Regions from separate parts of the Embleya sp. NPDC020886 genome, predicted to be linked through region 2. Evidence: riboswitches for the same ligand, from Rfam matches in the RefSeq annotation. Region 2 holds a riboswitch; each other region holds the start of a gene.
What was found. Region 2 has a riboswitch for cobalamin ahead of ACH4U8_RS29450 (flagellar hook-length control protein FliK). Riboswitches for the same ligand answer to the same signal wherever they lie in the genome.
Positions count from the first base shown of each region.

Region 1 (4,018 bases), on a different contig from region 2:
GATAGTCGTCGCCGTCGCGGGTGGCGCGGGTGCGCAGCGCGGCGGCGTCGGAGCCGGCTCCCGGCTCGGTCAGGCAGTAGCCGGCCAGATCGCGCATCGAGCACAGCCCCGGGAGCCAGCGGGCGCGCTGCTCCGGCGTACCGTGCCGGTCGATGGTCGCGGCGACCATGTTGTGGATCGAGTAGTAGGCGGCGATGGTCGGGCAACCGCCCGCCAGCGCCTCGTGGATCAGCGCGGAGTCGAGCCGATCGAGCCCCGAACCGCCCGCGTCCTCGCGGACGGTGATGCCGCCGAGGCCGAGGTCGGCGCCCTTGCGCAGGACGTCGACGGGGAAGTGGCTGGTGCGATCCCATTCGATCGCGTTCGGGGCGAGGTGTTCGCGGGCGAAGTCCCGGGTGGTTTCGACGATCGCGAGCTGGTCGTCGGTGAGCGTGGTCACCGGGTCAGTCCATCGTGGGGATGTCGAAGTTCGCGCTCTCGCGCGCGGTCGAGGGCCAGCGCGAGGTGATCGTCTTGGTCCGGGTGTAGAAGCGGATCGAGTCGGGCCCGTGCTGGTTGAGGTCGCCGAATCCGGATCGTTTCCAGCCACCGAAGGTGTGATAGGCCACCGGCACCGGGATGGGCACGTTGACGCCGACCATGCCGGTGTTCACCCGGCGGCCGAAGTCGCGGGCGGTGTCGCCGTCCCGGGTGAAGATGGCCACGCCGTTGCCGTACTCGTGCTCGCTCGGCAGCCGCAGCGCGTCTTCGTAGGAGGCCGCGCGGACCACGGACAACACCGGGCCGAAGATCTCCTCGCGGTACACCCGCATCGAGGTCGTCACGTGGTCGAACAGCGACGCGCCGACGAAGTAGCCGTCCTCGTGGCCGGGTACGCGCACGTCGCGGCCGTCCACGAGCAGCTTGGCGCCCTCGGCGACGCCGATGTCCAGGTAGCCGTGCACCCGATCGAGCGCGTCCCGGCCGACCAGCGGGCCGAAGTCGGCGTCCGGGTCGTGCGAGGGGCCCACGCGCAGCGTGGCGATCCGGGCGACGAGCTTTTCCACCAGCGCGTCGGCGGTCTCCGCGCCGACCGGAACCGCCACGGAGATGGCCATGCAGCGTTCCCCGGCGGAGCCGTAGCCGGCACCGATCAGCGCCTCGACGACCTGGTCGAGGTCCGCGTCCGGCATCACGATCAGGTGGTTCTTGGCGCCGCCGAAGCACTGGGCGCGCTTGCCGTTCGCGGTGGCGGAGGTGTAGACGTACTCGGCGATCGCGGTCGAGCCGACGAAGCCCAGGGCCTGTACGCGCGGGTCGGTCAGGAGTGTGTCGACGCTCTCCTTGCCGCCGTGGACCACGTTCAGCACGCCGGGCGGCAGGCCCGCCTCGACGAAGAGTTCGGCCAGGCGCAGTGGCACCGAGGGGTCGCGCTCCGAGGGCTTGAGCACGAACGCGTTGCCGCAGGCGATGGCCGGCGCGATCTTCCACAGCGGGATCATCGCCGGGAAGTTGAACGGGGTGATGCCGGCGACCACGCCGAGGGGTTGGCGCATCGAGTGCACATCGATGCCGGAGCCCGCGTTGTCGGTGAACTCGCCCTTGAGCAGGTGCGGGATGCCGGTGGCGAACTCCACGACCTCCAGGCCGCGTTGCAGGTCGCCGTGGGCGTCGGCGATGGTCTTGCCGTGCTCGGCCGACAGCAGCCGGGCCAGCGACTCGCGTTCGGGTTCGACCAGTTGCAGGAAGCGGGCCAGGACTCGGGCGCGCCGCTGCGGGTTCCAGGCGGCCCACGCGGGTTGGGCCTGCTCGGCGTCGGCGATGGCGGCCAGGGTGTCGGCGCGATCCGCGAGCGGAACGCGTGCCTGTACTCGACCGGTGTTGGGGTCGTACACGTCGCCGAACGCGCCGGATGCGCCGGGGACGTGCTTGCCGCCGATGAAATGGGAAAGTTCGCGGACCATGAACGACCTGTCTCTCGTCGGGTGCGATCCGGAGGTCGGGGCACGACCCGGGTGCGCAACGTCGGCGCGGGTGCGCGTGGTTGCCCGGTGCGGGTCGACGTCGAAGTGGTCAGGAAAACCTGGTGGGTTCGACGTTCGCAGGATCATCCGGGGCGAGGGCGCGGACCGGTGTCATGCGTGTTTGCTCCATCCTCGTGGACAACACGGATATACCCGCGGCCGGTATCCTGACTTCCGGATCGACGCACGATGCCCGCCTTCCCGGCCTTCGCCAGTGGCTTGGTGCTGCGGCAGCGCACTCCCCGGTCACAGTGGCGGGACCATGCCGGATTCACACCGACTTCCCTGCACCGCGGACCTTGTAGTTGAAGACGATATAGTCGGACGTCCTAGTAAGTCCAGTGCCGGCTGTGACCCGACGGCCGGCGTTCGAGGGCGAGTCCGGTGACGAGTTCCGAGGTGACCCGGATCCACACCTGATCCTCGCCGAGGCCGTCGAGGTCGGGCAGCAGACGATCCAGGTGGGCGACGACGTGCGGATCGCCGACCCGGGAGGCGTGTCCGGTCACGGTGCCCGTCCAGCCGGTGCGGGTGGCCCGGTCGACGTGGTCGGCCTGGAACGCGACCACCGCGTCGTGCGCGGCCTTCGCGAGCGAGGAGTCGAGCGGGGCCCGGAACACCACACACTCGCGATCGACGGCGAACGCCACCAGGTGCACGGCCGGCAGCGCGCCCTCGCTCACCACGACGCGTCCCAGTCGGGCGTTGGCCATCAACCGCAACGCCTCATGGCGACCGAGGGGACGTTTCAGCACGGCGTCTTCGCTCATTTCCAACCCTTTGGCCCGCCCCCGACCGGGGGCCGGTCCGGCCGCTTCCCCGGGCGATGGGTGCGGCGGCCGGGCCGACCTCGGCTGCGCACGAAGCAAATACGGCCGGGCTCGACCGCGCTCTCCGTGCGGGCCGACCCGGTGGGTCGGCCGCACCCCCGACTCTGCTCCCGGTCCGTGCGGTCGAGCAGGGCCGTTGGGCCCGGTCGGGTTCGGCGAAGGTCCTCGGCCGGCGGGGGATCGGGGAGCAGCGGTCCCCGCGGGACGTCGAGGTCGCAGGGCGTGCGCTTCGGGGGAGTGCGCCCTGCCGGTGCTTCCGTGCTCCGTCCGATGCGCGCGTCGGCGGCCGAGCGGCCGGGCACGGATGCACACGCGACACCGGGCGCCCCGCCCGCCGCCGCCCCCGGGCCCACCCACTTGATCCACCCGTCCGGCCGCCGTGCGGCTGCCGGACGCCTGCCAGGAATACGAGGAAACGATGACCGACCTCGAATCGCCGCGCGTTGGCTGCAGCGCGGCCCCCGGCGGCCGCCCCGGCCGCCGGCCGAAGCGTGGACACGGCGTTCGCGCGGGGGATTTACGCACGCCCGCGACCTACGACCCCGAATACCGGATCTGGATGGTCGCCCAGCTGGCCCGCCTACTGGACCGAGGCCCCGACCCGGTACTGCTGAGCCTGGGCCGCGGCACCGGGCCGGTCGAAGCCGAACTGGCGCGCGCCGGACACCGGGTGCTCGCCGTGGACGTGCCACCGGAGGCCGTCGACCCGGCCCGCGGCCAAGGCGTCGACGTCGTGCGTGCGGACGTTTTGGACCGGACGTTGCCGAGCGGTGCCCGGATCGTCGTCTACGCCGACGGCCTCGGCTGCCGGCCGAACCACCCGACCCGGGGCCTGCGTTCGATCCTGGAACGGGTCCGCGCCTGGTCGTCGGCCGGCACCGGCGGCCTGGTGGTGGCCGACGATCCGCCCCGGGCCGGCCGGGCCCTCGGGAAGGTCCCCGGCCTGTCCTGGCTCGCCGCCCTCGCGCTGGCCGACGAAGCCGAACTGGTCGGCTTCCGGGACGTGACCGCCGCCACGATCGGCTACCTGCACCCCCGGACCGGCCCGCGCGAGCGCGCGATCGTCACGGCCCACCACTGAACACCGCCCGGCGCGCACCATCGACACCGCAACACCGGCCCGGGGCTACCGCGACAGCGCCGCCCGATAGGGCCGGAAGAACGCGCGCAGCTCCTCCGCGTACA
Region 1 covers NZ_JBIRRX010000003.1:16,137-20,154, forward strand. The annotation lists gene ACH4U8_RS11100 (acyl-CoA dehydrogenase family protein) at 1-439, opposite strand, end outside; gene ACH4U8_RS11105 (CoA-acylating methylmalonate-semialdehyde dehydrogenase) at 444-1,943, opposite strand; cobalamin riboswitch at 2,143-2,313, opposite strand; gene ACH4U8_RS11110 (pyridoxamine 5'-phosphate oxidase family protein) at 2,333-2,773, opposite strand; gene ACH4U8_RS11115 (hypothetical protein) at 3,393-3,914, shown strand; gene ACH4U8_RS11120 (epoxide hydrolase family protein) at 3,960-4,018, opposite strand, start outside.
Region 1: another riboswitch for cobalamin. It lies ahead of ACH4U8_RS11105 (CoA-acylating methylmalonate-semialdehyde dehydrogenase); the one in region 2 lies ahead of ACH4U8_RS29450 (flagellar hook-length control protein FliK).

Region 2 (4,018 bases):
GTGCCGCCACGCGGATGCGGCTCCCGTCACTGCGAATCCAGGTAGGGATCGATGTTGTCGACGTAGCCCACCGTGACGTCCGCTGCGTGTTGCCCCGTGGCCTCGGCGACATCGCGGATCACCGGCTCGTCGGGGGCCGGTTCCGGGACGTGCACGTTCACCAGGTTGTTGGCGTCCCGGGCCTGGTCGAACGGCGGTTGCGGCGGCGACTCGACCTGCATGCGGGCCGGGAAGCGGCCGTCGCCGACCGTGTAGGGCCGCACTTCGACGATGCCGAGCTTGTACCAGCCGTCGATCATCTGTCGGCGCTGCGCCTCGGGCGTGGTCCCGGTCAGTCCGCGCAACCACACCGCGCGGTGCGTGAACGCGGCCTCGCGATCGCTCGAACCGCCACTGTCCGGCCGGTTGACCTTCTCGTAGTCGCTTTGTTTGAGCACGTGGTTGGGCACCCGTGCGGGCCAGAACGTCGGTACGTACGGGTCGTAACGCGGCCCGAGTCCGGCCTGCGACTCGTAGCCCGCGCGGCAGCCCGCCGTGTCGGTCTGCCAGGGCACCGCCATCCATCGACTGAGGTCACCCGGTCCCTGCGCGTACAGCGGGCCGTCGGGGGCCAGCGCCTTGTCCGGGGTGAGCGTGTTGCCGTAGTCCGGATCGGGATCGCCCTCGGGCCGCGCCCTGATCCGGAACGGCTCGGCGAACATCGTCGCGTGCCGGATCGGCCAGGTCACCTCGATCCCGGGATGGAACGCGTCCGCGACGCAGAAGTCCAACGCGGCCCGATCCAGCAGCCCCGGTTGCGCGGCCGGCGGCGCGTCCTCCACGCGGTGCGGGTAGCCGGCGAACGGCGACGCGTCGAAGTTCCCCTGCGACCAGGCCAGCAGCAGCCGGTCCTGGGTCGGCGACAGTGTCATGTACTGGCGCACCGTCCGAGGCACACTGGCCATGCCGTCGCCGTAGAGCCAGGGCCACGGCATCGGCGACTTGTCGTCGCGGTTGTAGTCGCGCAGCGCGGTGTACACCTGCCGGCGCACCTCGCGATGCTCGATCGCCGGACTGGACAACCGGCGCAACGCCTCGGGGGCGAGGAAGTACTCCGGACCGGCCCAGCCGAATTTGGCCGCGAACCCGGCGTTGACCCACTGGAGTTCGCAGAACCGGCGCAGGATCGGTTCGATGTGCTCGCCGAACGAGACCCGGGCCGGGAACGGCAGTTGGCCGGTGCCGACGAACACGTCGAAGAGCAGGTCGTAGAGGGTGCGTACGGTGCGCAGGTCCGGCGCGAAGTTGGGTGGCGCGACCACCACCCAGGCCGGATCCACCGGCACCGAGACGCCGTCGATGGTGACCGACGCGGTCACCGGCCCATCGGAAATGTCGTCGTACCAACCGTCGTTGTTCGTTACCGAGGCCGGCGGCGTGTGATCGGGCGAGCCGGCGGCGCCGAGCCCGCCGAGCACCACCAGTCGGCCGTGCTCGTCCGTGCGCATCTCGCCCAGCGGGACGTCGACCCGACCCAGGAAACGGCCGCCGGTGAACGGCACCCGCCCACCGGGCGTGGCGTTCAGCGTCTTGCGGCCGGGATCGATCACCAGCGACCGGCGATCGGTGACGCTCGGATTGCGCCGCGCGGACGGCCTGGCCGCCGGATCCCGCGAGTCCGGGATGTCCAGCGGGAGCTGGAACTGGTACCACGCGGCCTTGCGATTGGCCACGTGTACGCCCCAGGTGATCCGGGTGCCCGGGTCGGCGACCGTCACCTCGCGCACCACGTGCCCGTCGGCGGCGTGGCCGTACAGCCGGAATCGGGCCGCCTGGCGCTTGATCGCGCCGTCCGCGTCCTTGGTGAAGCCCGGTGGGGTGGGCTCCGGGTCGGGGGTTTCGGGTCCGTAGTACCAGCCGTCCGGGCGCGTGCTGTTGCCCACGCGCGCAATGCCGATGGCCGGATGGATGCGTACTCGGACGATGCGGTCGTCCGTTCGCCTGTTGCCGTCCCGATCGCTCACAGCACTCCCGTTGCTCTCGTCCGCCCACACCGCCGGGCCCCAGGGGCCCATCCGGGGTGTGCTGGTTCCGACGTGCGATCACACGCCGGGTACGCGCGCAACTCCACGCTGTCCAACCACGATCGCCGAACGCAAGACCCAGTCGGGTGACACCTTCCGGCGGACCCCGGCCGGCCCGGTGCGCCCGATCGGCTCTGCGCCGCCGACCTCGGATCCGCCGTCCGGGTGACGAACGGCACGGTGGGGACCGTGGGTCGACGGTTGTCCGCAGGGTGCGCTCTCTCATACGCTCCGGACGCCGACAGGTTCGTCGGCGCACCGCGATCCGTACGGATCGACTTGCCACAACTGCATGTTCGAAGCCCAGGGGAAGCCGGTCGAAATCCGGCGCTGTCCCGCAACCGTGGGTGGTGATCGACAGGTCGCCACGAGTCGGAATGCCTGGGTTGCTCGATCTCGAAGGCTCCAGGTGTCGTGGACTGCACGCTGAAGCCCGGATTCCGCGGCCGATGCCTGCCTTCGGCCGGATGCCGGGACTCGTCGTTCCCGCCGTCCGCGCCCGCGTCCACCGCACGAAGGGAATCCGTCCGTGAAGCTTTTCCGGAACAAGGGGCGTATCGGCCGACTGGTCGGCGCATTGGCCCTGTTGGTGCTGCCCGCCACCGCGCAGGTCACCGCGGCGGCGCCGAGCGCGTACGCCGTGGACACCACCAAGGGCAGCGCCGGGGTCTGCCCGAGCAACGACGGCGTGACCGTGATCGTCGACTTCCAGGAACTCGGCGGTGCCACGATCGTGCGTTGCGCGCCGGGTGACCAGGCCACCGGACTGGCCGCGCTCAAGAACGCCGGATTCGAGACAGCCGGTACCGCCCGCTGGGGCGAGGCGTTCATCTGTCGGATCGAGAACAAGCCCGGCCCGGCCACCGAACCCTGCCTGAACACGCCGCCGGCCAACGCCTATTGGTCCTACTGGCACGCGCCGAACAACGGCACCTGGACGTACAGCTCGTGGGGTGCGTCCAACCGCAAGCCCCCGCCGGGCAGCTTCGAGGGTTGGTCCTTCGCCAAGGACCGGACCGCGTCGACCAACCCGCCGCCGCGAGTGGCCCCTTCGCGGTAGGTCGATCGAACTCCGGCCCACCCGGGGCACTCGGTGCCCCGGGCCCCGCGTCGTCGCCCGCCCGGATCGGCGAGCGGCGACGCGGGTGTTGCGAATCCTGGTCAGGACGCGGACGACGGGCAGTGCAGGGCCGGCGCGCCCGGCCGGGCCCCGGCGGCGGTCAGGTCGGCGAAGCCGGTGCCGGCCAGGCCCAATACCGCCTGGGCGGTGGCCCGGGTGGCGGTGGCCGGGTCGAACCCGGTCGCGTCGTACGCGATCGCGCCTCGCGTGGCGGGCGGGCCCGAGCAACCCACCTGACGCCCGCCGAGGAACTGCCGCGCGGTCAGCCCCGGCAGCACCCGCCACGAGGAGAGCAGCGCCTGCCCGGCCAGGCCGGTGCTGTTGGCGTTGGACGTGACGGCGCCCGGCGTGGCGAAGCCGCCGTCGGAAAGCTGGTGCGCGACCAGCCAGTTCAGTCCGGCGGCGGCCTCCTGGTGGCGGCCCGTGGCGGCCAGCGCCTGCACGCTCATCGCGGTCGAGTCGGCGTCGGCGGTGCACGTCGCGAGGCCGAAGTTCAGCGGGAAACCGCCGTCGGCGCAGTGCGCGCCGGCCAGGAAGTCGACCGCTGCGGTCGGTGCGCCGGCGGGTGTGCGGTCCAGGGCGAGCAGAGCGAGCGACTGGCTGAAAGCGTTGCTGTAGTCGCCCCACGGCGAGGTGTCGGTGAACCGGCCCGAGGGTTGTTGCAGCGCGCGCAGCCGGGTCGGCAGGTCCACGCCGCCGAAGTTGCCAGGGTTCGTCCCGCGCACTTCGGCCGCGAGCAGCACCTTGGCGGTGGCGCCGGCGTAGGCGTTGGTGGTGCCGTCGCCGATGTAGCCGGACAGGATCTCCGGACGGGCCAGCCACGCGGTGGCCTTGG
Region 2 covers NZ_JBIRRX010000009.1:264,753-268,770, forward strand. The annotation lists gene ACH4U8_RS29445 (LodA/GoxA family CTQ-dependent oxidase) at 27-2,033, opposite strand; cobalamin riboswitch at 2,324-2,467, shown strand; gene ACH4U8_RS29450 (flagellar hook-length control protein FliK) at 2,593-3,123, shown strand; gene ACH4U8_RS29455 (peptidase) at 3,225-4,018, opposite strand, start outside.

Region 3 (4,018 bases), on a different contig from region 2:
CGGGCGGCCGCGACCATCGCCACCGTGCCGAGGACGGCCACCACGACCAGGAAGACGGCCGTGTTCCACCGCACCCCGGCCACCGAGCCCAGCGTCCACTCCATGACGCCGCGGACGGCGTTGCGGTCGCCGAGGACGAGCACGACGAACGAGGTGTACGCGCCGCACAACTGCCCCACCGCGATGCCGGCCAGCACGGTCCGCGAGGCCGGCAGGGTCCGGCTGTGCGCACCGGCGAGGGTCAGCACGACCAGGACGGCGAGCAGGGCACCGACGAAGGCGGCGGCCGGGAGCGCGCCGATCACCGCGGTGCCGGAGACTCCGACACCGAGGACGATCACGGTGACCGCGCCGACGGCGGCGCCGTTGGAGATCCCGAGCAGGTAGGGGTCGGCCAGGTCGTTGCCGGTCAGGGTCTGCAACACCGCGCCGCACACCGCGAGTCCCGCGCCCGTCGCGGCGGCCCCCAGGACGCGCGGCAGCCGCAGTTGCCAGATGATCCGGTCGTCCAGCGCCGTGACGTCGGAGCCACCGAGACCGAGTCGGCGCAGCACCACGTCGGCCACGACGTGCGGCGGCTCGTGGACCGATCCCACGGCGAGGCCGAGCAGCACGGTGGACAACAGCAGTACGGCGGCGACGGCCAGGGCCACCGCCGCACGGCTCGCGCCCGCGAGCCGTGCGGCGGGACGATCCGTCACGGACGCGGGGTCAGGTTGCCCAGGCCGGCCGAGACCCGGACGGCACCGTCGGCGAGCAGCACGCCGGGGGTCGACTCGGAGAACGGCACGACCACGTACGCACGGCGCTGCACTGCTTTGAGCTTGTTCAGCACGGGGTCGTGTTCGAGATAGTCGATCTTGGACTGTGCGGTGTCCCAACCGGCGTCCGCGAGCACGATGGCGTCCGGGTCCGCCGCGACCACCTGCTCCCAACTCGTGGTCTTCCAGCCACCGGCCAGCGTGTCGAAGACGTTGCGGGCGCCGACGGCGTCGAGCACGAGCTGGGGTCCGCCGTGGCCCGCGCCGACGTACGGGGTCTTGGTACCCGAGTCGTACCAGAGCACGTTCAGGCCCTTGCCCGCCGACTTGGCCGTGACTTCGGCAAGTTGCCGCTTCTGCGCATCCCGGATGGCGGCGGCGCGCGGTGCGACACCGAACACCTCGGCGACATCGCCCAGTTCGTCCCACACCGTCTGGAAGGACGCCGACGCCTGCTGCTTGCTGTCGGCGCACCCCAACGGCGACAGGTAGGTGGTGATGCCCTGGGAACCCAGTTCGTCCCGCGTGCCCGCCACCTTGTCGGTGAAGGCGCTGGAGTAGGAGGCGTAGAGGAAATCCGGGCGCGCCGCGAGGAGTTTCTCCTTGGACGGGTACTTCTCGGAGAGCACCGGGACGGTGTCGTAGGCCGCCTTCCATCGCGCCGGGACCGCGTCGTCGAGGTACGCCGTCCCGGCCATCCGGGTCTGTAGATCGAGAGCCAGGGCGACTTCGGTGGCGCCCTGGTTGAGGGTGACCAACCGGGCCGGCGGTGACGTCACGGTGGTGGTGACGCCGCACCTGCTCACGCTCACCGGCGTCGAGTGGCTGCTCCCGGCCGCCGCGGCGGGCTTGTCGGCCTCGGGGGCACCCGTGCACGCGCCGAGCGCGCCGACGAGCAGGATCGCCACGGCAGCGAGTCCGGAGCGCGTGGAACGCGGGGCGCGCGCCGGAGGTATGAAACGTTCGAATCGAAACGGGCGCAGGGCAGCGCGGGGCATGTGTTCTCCAACCCTCGTGGAACATGTCGCGCCGTGGCCGGTCTCCTGGCTTCCGCATCGACGTTCCGCAGCCGGCCTTCCCGGTTGGCTCGTTCCCGATCCACCCAGTGACCCCGACCGCTGTGGGAGCGGTCGGCGAGGGCCGCAGGACTCCGCGGCTACAGTGGCGAGGGCCGCGCCGGCATTCGACCGGCTTCCCGTACACCACGGCGGCGATAGGCTACCAAACCGCTCGTCGTGCCTCGTCGGCGCTCACGCCCACCGACGCCGGCCGGGTCCTCTCGGGACCGGCAACCCTCTCCGCGCCTGGACCCACGGGTGGAACAACGGGTGGAGACGCGGATGGATCCGAAGGTGGGTCCCTGCGGCGGAGGTCGCCTACGGGGCATGGCCGTCCTGGGGGTTGCGCTCGTCGGGCTCGTGCTGCGGATGCTGCTTGCCCAGGCCGTCGCGCGCGACGTCCAAGCGGCCCGGATGCGGGCCGAGTCGGAGGAGGTGATACTCCCCCATCCGGCGCATCGGCCGGAGCCGCACGGGGCGGCGCTACCGCGTGTGGAGGATGTCCGCCTCGCCGGACGTGGCATGCACCCGCACCCGGTGCGGTGCGGCCGGATCCCGGGCCACGTCGACCTTGACCGAGCCGTGCTCGCTGCTCGCGTCCGTCGCGTAGGCGGTGCCGGCCGGCAGCCGGACCCGGGCGTTGTCGCCTTCGGCGTCGACTCGATCGGGCGGCGCGGCGAAGGACAGGTCCACCGCGTCCCGGTCGGCCCGGGCGACGACCGTACGCGTGGTCAACCGCTCGCCGCGGATGCCGCCTTGTGCCGTCCGCGCGTCCAGATCGCCGGACAGGCCGGTCAGCGTGACCTGCCCCGAGGTGGTGCCGACCCGGACCGCGAGCCCCGGCGGCACGCTCACCTCGTAGGAGACCTGCGCGCTGCCGCTCACGGTGTGCCGCAGCGTGAGCGTGCCCTCGGCCGACATGTGTTCGGTTGCGGGTTCCGCGGTGCCGAAATGCTTGATCTCGGTGACCCGCACCGACCCGGGCCCGCCCTGAACCACCTGCACCCGACCCGCTCCGCCGACGATCACGAGCCGGGTGAGCGGCGCGTCGATGGTGTACTGCGCCCGGCGGGTGGTTGCCTGAGACGGCGAGTCCGGTTCGGCACACGCGGATCCGCCCAGCAGGAGGCCGGTGAGCACGCACAGGCGCACCGGGCGACCGAGTGCGCGGCCGGCGAAAGATGGTGAACGCTTGGGCCACATGGGAGTTCCCGTCCTGATCGGAGTCGGCGAGCACGAGCTCGTGGGCACGAGTGCGGCGGCGGACCGGACTCGGCGTCGCACTACTGTGCCCCGATCGCGGTGAGGACCGGGATCCGTGCCGCCCGGCGTGCGGGGAGCAGCGCCGCGAGCACACCCACCACTGCGGATCCGGCTGCGATCACGGCGAGCGTCGACCACGGGACGGCGAGCACCTCCAGGCCCTGATCGGCCAGTCCGCGCCGGGCGGTCACTCCCCAGCCGACGCCCAGCAGCAGTCCCAGGAGCGTGCCGTACGCCGACAGTGCCACCGATTCGGCCCGGACCATGCGCCGGATCTGCCCGCGCGAGGTGCCGATCGCCCGCAACAGGCCCATCTCCCGGGTGCGTTCGAGCACCGAGAGGGTGAGCGTGTTGACCACGCCCAGGGCGGCGATCAGGATCGCCAACCCGAGCAGCGCGTAGACCAGGTCGAGCACCCCGTCGATTCCGGCCCGGATCACGTTCTTGTACTCCTCCCGGTCGCGGGCCGCGGCCTGGGGGAACGGTGCCAGGGCCCGGGCCAGGCTCGCCTTCAGCGCGGCTCGCTCGGTGCCCGGCGCGGCGTCGACGAAGATCATCGCCTCCTGCGCGCCCGGCGCGATCCGGGCCGGCGTGTCCAGGTCGGTCAGCGGTGCGTCCCGACGGCCGATCGACCGACCCGCCGGGTCCGGCGCCCGCAGCGCACCGACCGTCACGGTGGCCTCGGCGCCGGCGGGGCCGCGCAGACGCACCGGGCTGCCGACGGACAGCCGCAGGCCGGCCGCGTATCCGGCGCCCAGGCTGATCGTGCCCGGAGGCGGCGCCGGCAGCAGCACGCCGGTCGGCGACCGCTGCCGCAGGACCGCGGGCAGGTCCGGATCGGCGCCCTGTACCCACGCGTTTCGGGATCCGCCGTCGGTTACCACCTCGACCCGGGCCTCGCGCAGCCGGATCACCCGGCCCACACCCGGCGCCCGG
Region 3 covers NZ_JBIRRX010000021.1:11,985-16,002, forward strand. The annotation lists gene ACH4U8_RS41495 (FecCD family ABC transporter permease) at 1-701, opposite strand, end outside; gene ACH4U8_RS41500 (ABC transporter substrate-binding protein) at 698-1,669, opposite strand; cobalamin riboswitch at 1,777-2,002, opposite strand; partial or broken gene ACH4U8_RS41505 (DUF2975 domain-containing protein) at 2,144-2,260, shown strand; gene ACH4U8_RS41510 (hypothetical protein) at 2,303-3,022, opposite strand; gene ACH4U8_RS41515 (ABC transporter permease) at 3,103-4,018, opposite strand, start outside.
Region 3: another riboswitch for cobalamin. It lies ahead of ACH4U8_RS41500 (ABC transporter substrate-binding protein); the one in region 2 lies ahead of ACH4U8_RS29450 (flagellar hook-length control protein FliK).

Region 4 (4,018 bases), on a different contig from region 2:
CGCGCGGCGTGCGTCTCGGCGTAGGCCGGGTGCGGGCCGTGCACCTCGGCGAGCGCCGAGGAGGTCTCCAGCGCGGTGAGGTAGATCTCCTCGGAGATCAGCGTGGACAACTCGCGCGCCTCGGCCGAGTCGAACGGCAGGCCGAGCGTGAAGAACACGTCCTGCAGGCCCATCAGACCCAGACCCACCGGACGCCAGCGCGGGTTGGACGCGGCGGCCTGCTCGGTCGGGTAGTAATTGATGTCGATCACGCGGTCCAGGAAGACCACCGCGGTGCGGACCGTCGCGCGCAGCTTGTCCCAGTCCATGCCCTCCCCGGCGACCACGTGCGCGCCGAGGTTGACCGAGCCGAGGTTGCACACGGCCGTCTCGCCGTCGCTGGTGACCTCCAGGATCTCGGTGCACAGGTTGGACAGGTGCACCACGTTGCCCGGCTCCGCGGCCTGGTTGCAGGTGCGGTTGGCGGCGTCCTTGAAGGTCATCCAGCCGTTGCCGGTCTGCGCGAGCGTGCGCATCATCCGGGCGTACAGGTCGCGGGCGGGCAACTGCCGGACGAACCGGCCGTCCCGCTCGGCGGCTTCGTAGACCTTGTCGAACTCGGCGCCCCACAGGTCCGGCAGTTCGGGCAGCTCGTTCGGGTCGAACAGCGACCAGACGCCGTCCTCCTCGACCCGGCGCATGAACAGGTCCGGCACCCAGTTGGCCAGGTTGAGGTTGTGCGCGCGGCGCGCGTCCTCGCCGGTGTTCTCGCGCAGTTCGAGGAACTCCAGGATGTCCGGGTGCCAGGTCTCCAGGTAGACGCAGGCCGCGCCCTTGCGCCGGCCGCCCTGGTTGACCGCGGCCACCGACGAGTCGAGCGTCTTGAGCCACGGCACGATGCCGTTGGAGTGCCCGTTGGTGCCCCGGATCAGCGAGCCGCGCGAACGCACCCGCGACCAGGCCACACCGATGCCGCCGGCGAACTTCGACAGCCGGGCGATCCGCCCGTACATCTCGTAGATCGACTCCAGCTCGTCCTTGGGCGAGTCGAGCAGGTAGCACGAGGACATCTGGGTGTGCACCGTGCCGGAGTTGAACAACGTCGGCGAACTGGGCAGGTAGGCCAGCGAGGACATCAGCCGGTAGAAGCCGATCGCCTCGCCGGGCTCCTGGGCCAGGCCGCATGCGACGCGCAGCAGGAAGTGTTGCGGCGTCTCGACCACCTTGCGCGAGACCGGGTGGCGCAGCAGGTAGCGGTCGTACACGGTGCGCAGGCCGAAGTACTCGAACCGGCGGTCGCCCTCGACGTCCACGGCGGCGTCCAACTCGGCGGCGTGCCGCGCGACGAACGCCGCAGTCTCCGCACCGATGATGCCCTCCCGGCGGCCCAGCGCGATGCCGGCGCTGAACGAACCGGCGCCGGCCTCGAACGCCTCGTCGGCGATCCGGCCGGCGAGCAGGCGCGCGGCGAGCCGCGAGTAGGCGGGCTCCTCGGCGATCAGTTCGGCGGCGGTACGCACCGCCAGGTCCGCGGCGGCGGCCCGGTCCGCGCCCTCGTTCAGACCCGCGACGACCCGGCGGACGACCCGATCCGGATCGACCTCCGGCAGATCGCGCGCCTGGGTGCGCACCAGGGTCGCCAGTTGCTCCTCGGGGCTTTCGTCGATCCGCATCCGGGTCGTGCCCACGCTGTCCACAACGGTCACGTGCTCTCTCCTCGCGAGCTCGTACGTACAGTGACCCCGCGCCCGAGGGCACGGGCAGCCGGCAGGTATTCGGACTCGCGGGCATGCCGGGGCACCACCGGGCACGACGTGCTCGGCGGACCGCGGAGTTCCCCATGGTCGTCGGGCCCCGAATGCCTCTCGGCGTTCGGTGCTCCAGGACGACGTTCGTTCCCGCTCACCGTTGCGGGGCAGTCCCGGCTTCGCACCGGGTTCCCTCTTGCCTCGCCGTTCCGCTGAACTCGGAACGGCGAACCAGCTACGTCGCAGAGCATATATGTAGTGGCGGGGTGGTCGTCGCACCCCCAGGTGTTGTGTCGTGTCGCGGTTCTCGACGTACCACGGACCGCCGCCGGGGCGGCGGTGGGGTGGTTCGCCCCGGGACGCGTGGGACGCGCGGTGCGCGGATCAGGGGCGACCGGTGCGCGGCCCGGGCCGGGCCGGGCGCGCGTGCCGGGCCGGTCGGTCGTGCGGTCGGTCCACCGGTCGCGGCACCTCCCGACCCGAGTCGCGCCACTCGGCGACCAACGCCTCGTAAACGGGGGTCTCGAACGTCTCGGTGGGCCACGGCCCGAACGGGGCTCGCAGGATCTTCATGCCGACCCAACCGTGCAAGACGGCGTGAAGTAACCACCAACCGGGTGATGCCACTCGGTCGGTTGACGTGTCGACTCGGATACAGGTCGTCGAAACGGCCCGACCCGCCCGTCACGCGGGCGGCGCGTCGCCCGGTCCGGGTGGGGCCGCCGAATCCGGGCCCGGGTCCGGATCGCTCGCCACCCGCAGTTCGGCGAACGCCTCGGCCAGCGCCGCCGCCGTCCAGTGCGCGTTCAGGCCGCTGGGATTGGGCAACACCCAGATCCCGGTGTCGCCGATCGTCTCGGGCTGCCGGCCGACCACCGCCTTGGGCCGGCCGAAGCCGGTCCGGTACGCACCGATGCCCAGCACCGCCAGCCAGGCCGGTCGGTACGCGTGCACCCGGGCGGTGAGCGCCGCGCCGCCCGCCCGGTACTCGTCCTTGGTCAACTCGTCCGCGCGGGCGGTGGTGCGGGCCACCACGTTGGTGATGCCGAGGCCGAGCGCGAGCAACCGCTGCTGCTCGGTCGGCGCGAGCAGCCGGGGCGTGAACCCGCTCGCGTACAGCGCGGGCCAGAACCGGTTCCCGGGCCGGGCGAAGTGCCGGTCGGTGGCCCCGGACCACAGGCCCGGGTTGATCCCGCAGAACAACACCCGAAGGTTGGGCCCGATCACGTCCGGGATGCTCCGGCCGTGTGCGGCGGCCATCTCGGCGGCGGTGGGATTGCGGCCCGGCGGGATCGGCAGCACGAGCGGCCGCTCGGGAGCCGGCTCGGGTTCCGGCCCGCTCACGGCGCGTCCGCGATCATCGAGGTGCCCACCGACCGGAAGCCGAGCCGGCCGTACATCCGGGCCACGTCCTCGTCGCCCGCGGACAGGAACACCGTCTCGCTCCCGTCGTCGAGCGCGTGCCCGGCCAGTTCCCAGGTCACCGCCGCCGCGAGGCCGCCGCGTCGGGCCGCGGGGAGGGTGGCCACGCCGACGATCTCGGTGGTGTCGTACAGATGCTGGTAGCTGCCCACGCACAACGGTCCGGTCGGGCCGTACGCGGCGTACATCACCGTCTCGCCGGAGCGCAGCCGCTCGTTGAGGTAGGACAGCAGGTCCGGGTCCTGGCCCAGGGCGGCGGTGTCCCGCTCGGTCGGACCGTCGGTGCCGGACGCGGTGCCCGGATTCGCGAAGCCGACCGCCGCGACGCTGTGCACGATCGCCAGGTCGGTCGCGTCCGCCCGGATCCGACGCACCGTCACCAGGTCCGGCAGGAACGGTCGTTCGGCGGGGCGTTCGGCGGGATCGAGCACCATCAGCGGGTGCTCGTGCACATGCAACTCGGCCTCGATCGCGGCCGCGCGCAGCGCGGGGGTGGTCTCGTCGACCCATTCGAACGACTCGGGCACTTTCAACTCTCTCTGTCGTGCCCGCACCGCGCGTACATCCGCGGCGGTGGGCTCGACGGAGCCGCCGAGCGTGGGACGTGCGTACCGGGGCCAGCCCTGGCCATCCCGGACGAACAGGGTCAGTCCGCCGAATGTCTCCGCGTGAGCGGCCCGACGTGCGACCGCGTCGTAGAACGTCTCCAGATGTGCGCGCACCTCGGCGGCGGACTTCGGCATGCGGGCCAGTGTGACACGAACACCCTTTTCGCCACCGGCGGAGGCCGCGCCGGCGACGCAACGAGCGGCCGCGCCCGCGGGCGGTAATCCCGTTGGCCCGCTCGATCCCGCGGCACACGATGGCGG
Region 4 covers NZ_JBIRRX010000029.1:14,687-18,704, forward strand. The annotation lists gene ACH4U8_RS44970 (ribonucleoside-diphosphate reductase subunit alpha) at 1-1,652, opposite strand, end outside; cobalamin riboswitch at 1,728-1,978, opposite strand; gene ACH4U8_RS44975 (hypothetical protein) at 2,112-2,300, opposite strand; gene mug (G/U mismatch-specific DNA glycosylase) at 2,412-2,987, opposite strand; gene ACH4U8_RS44985 (GNAT family N-acetyltransferase) at 3,068-3,892, opposite strand.
Region 4: another riboswitch for cobalamin. It lies ahead of ACH4U8_RS44970 (ribonucleoside-diphosphate reductase subunit alpha); the one in region 2 lies ahead of ACH4U8_RS29450 (flagellar hook-length control protein FliK).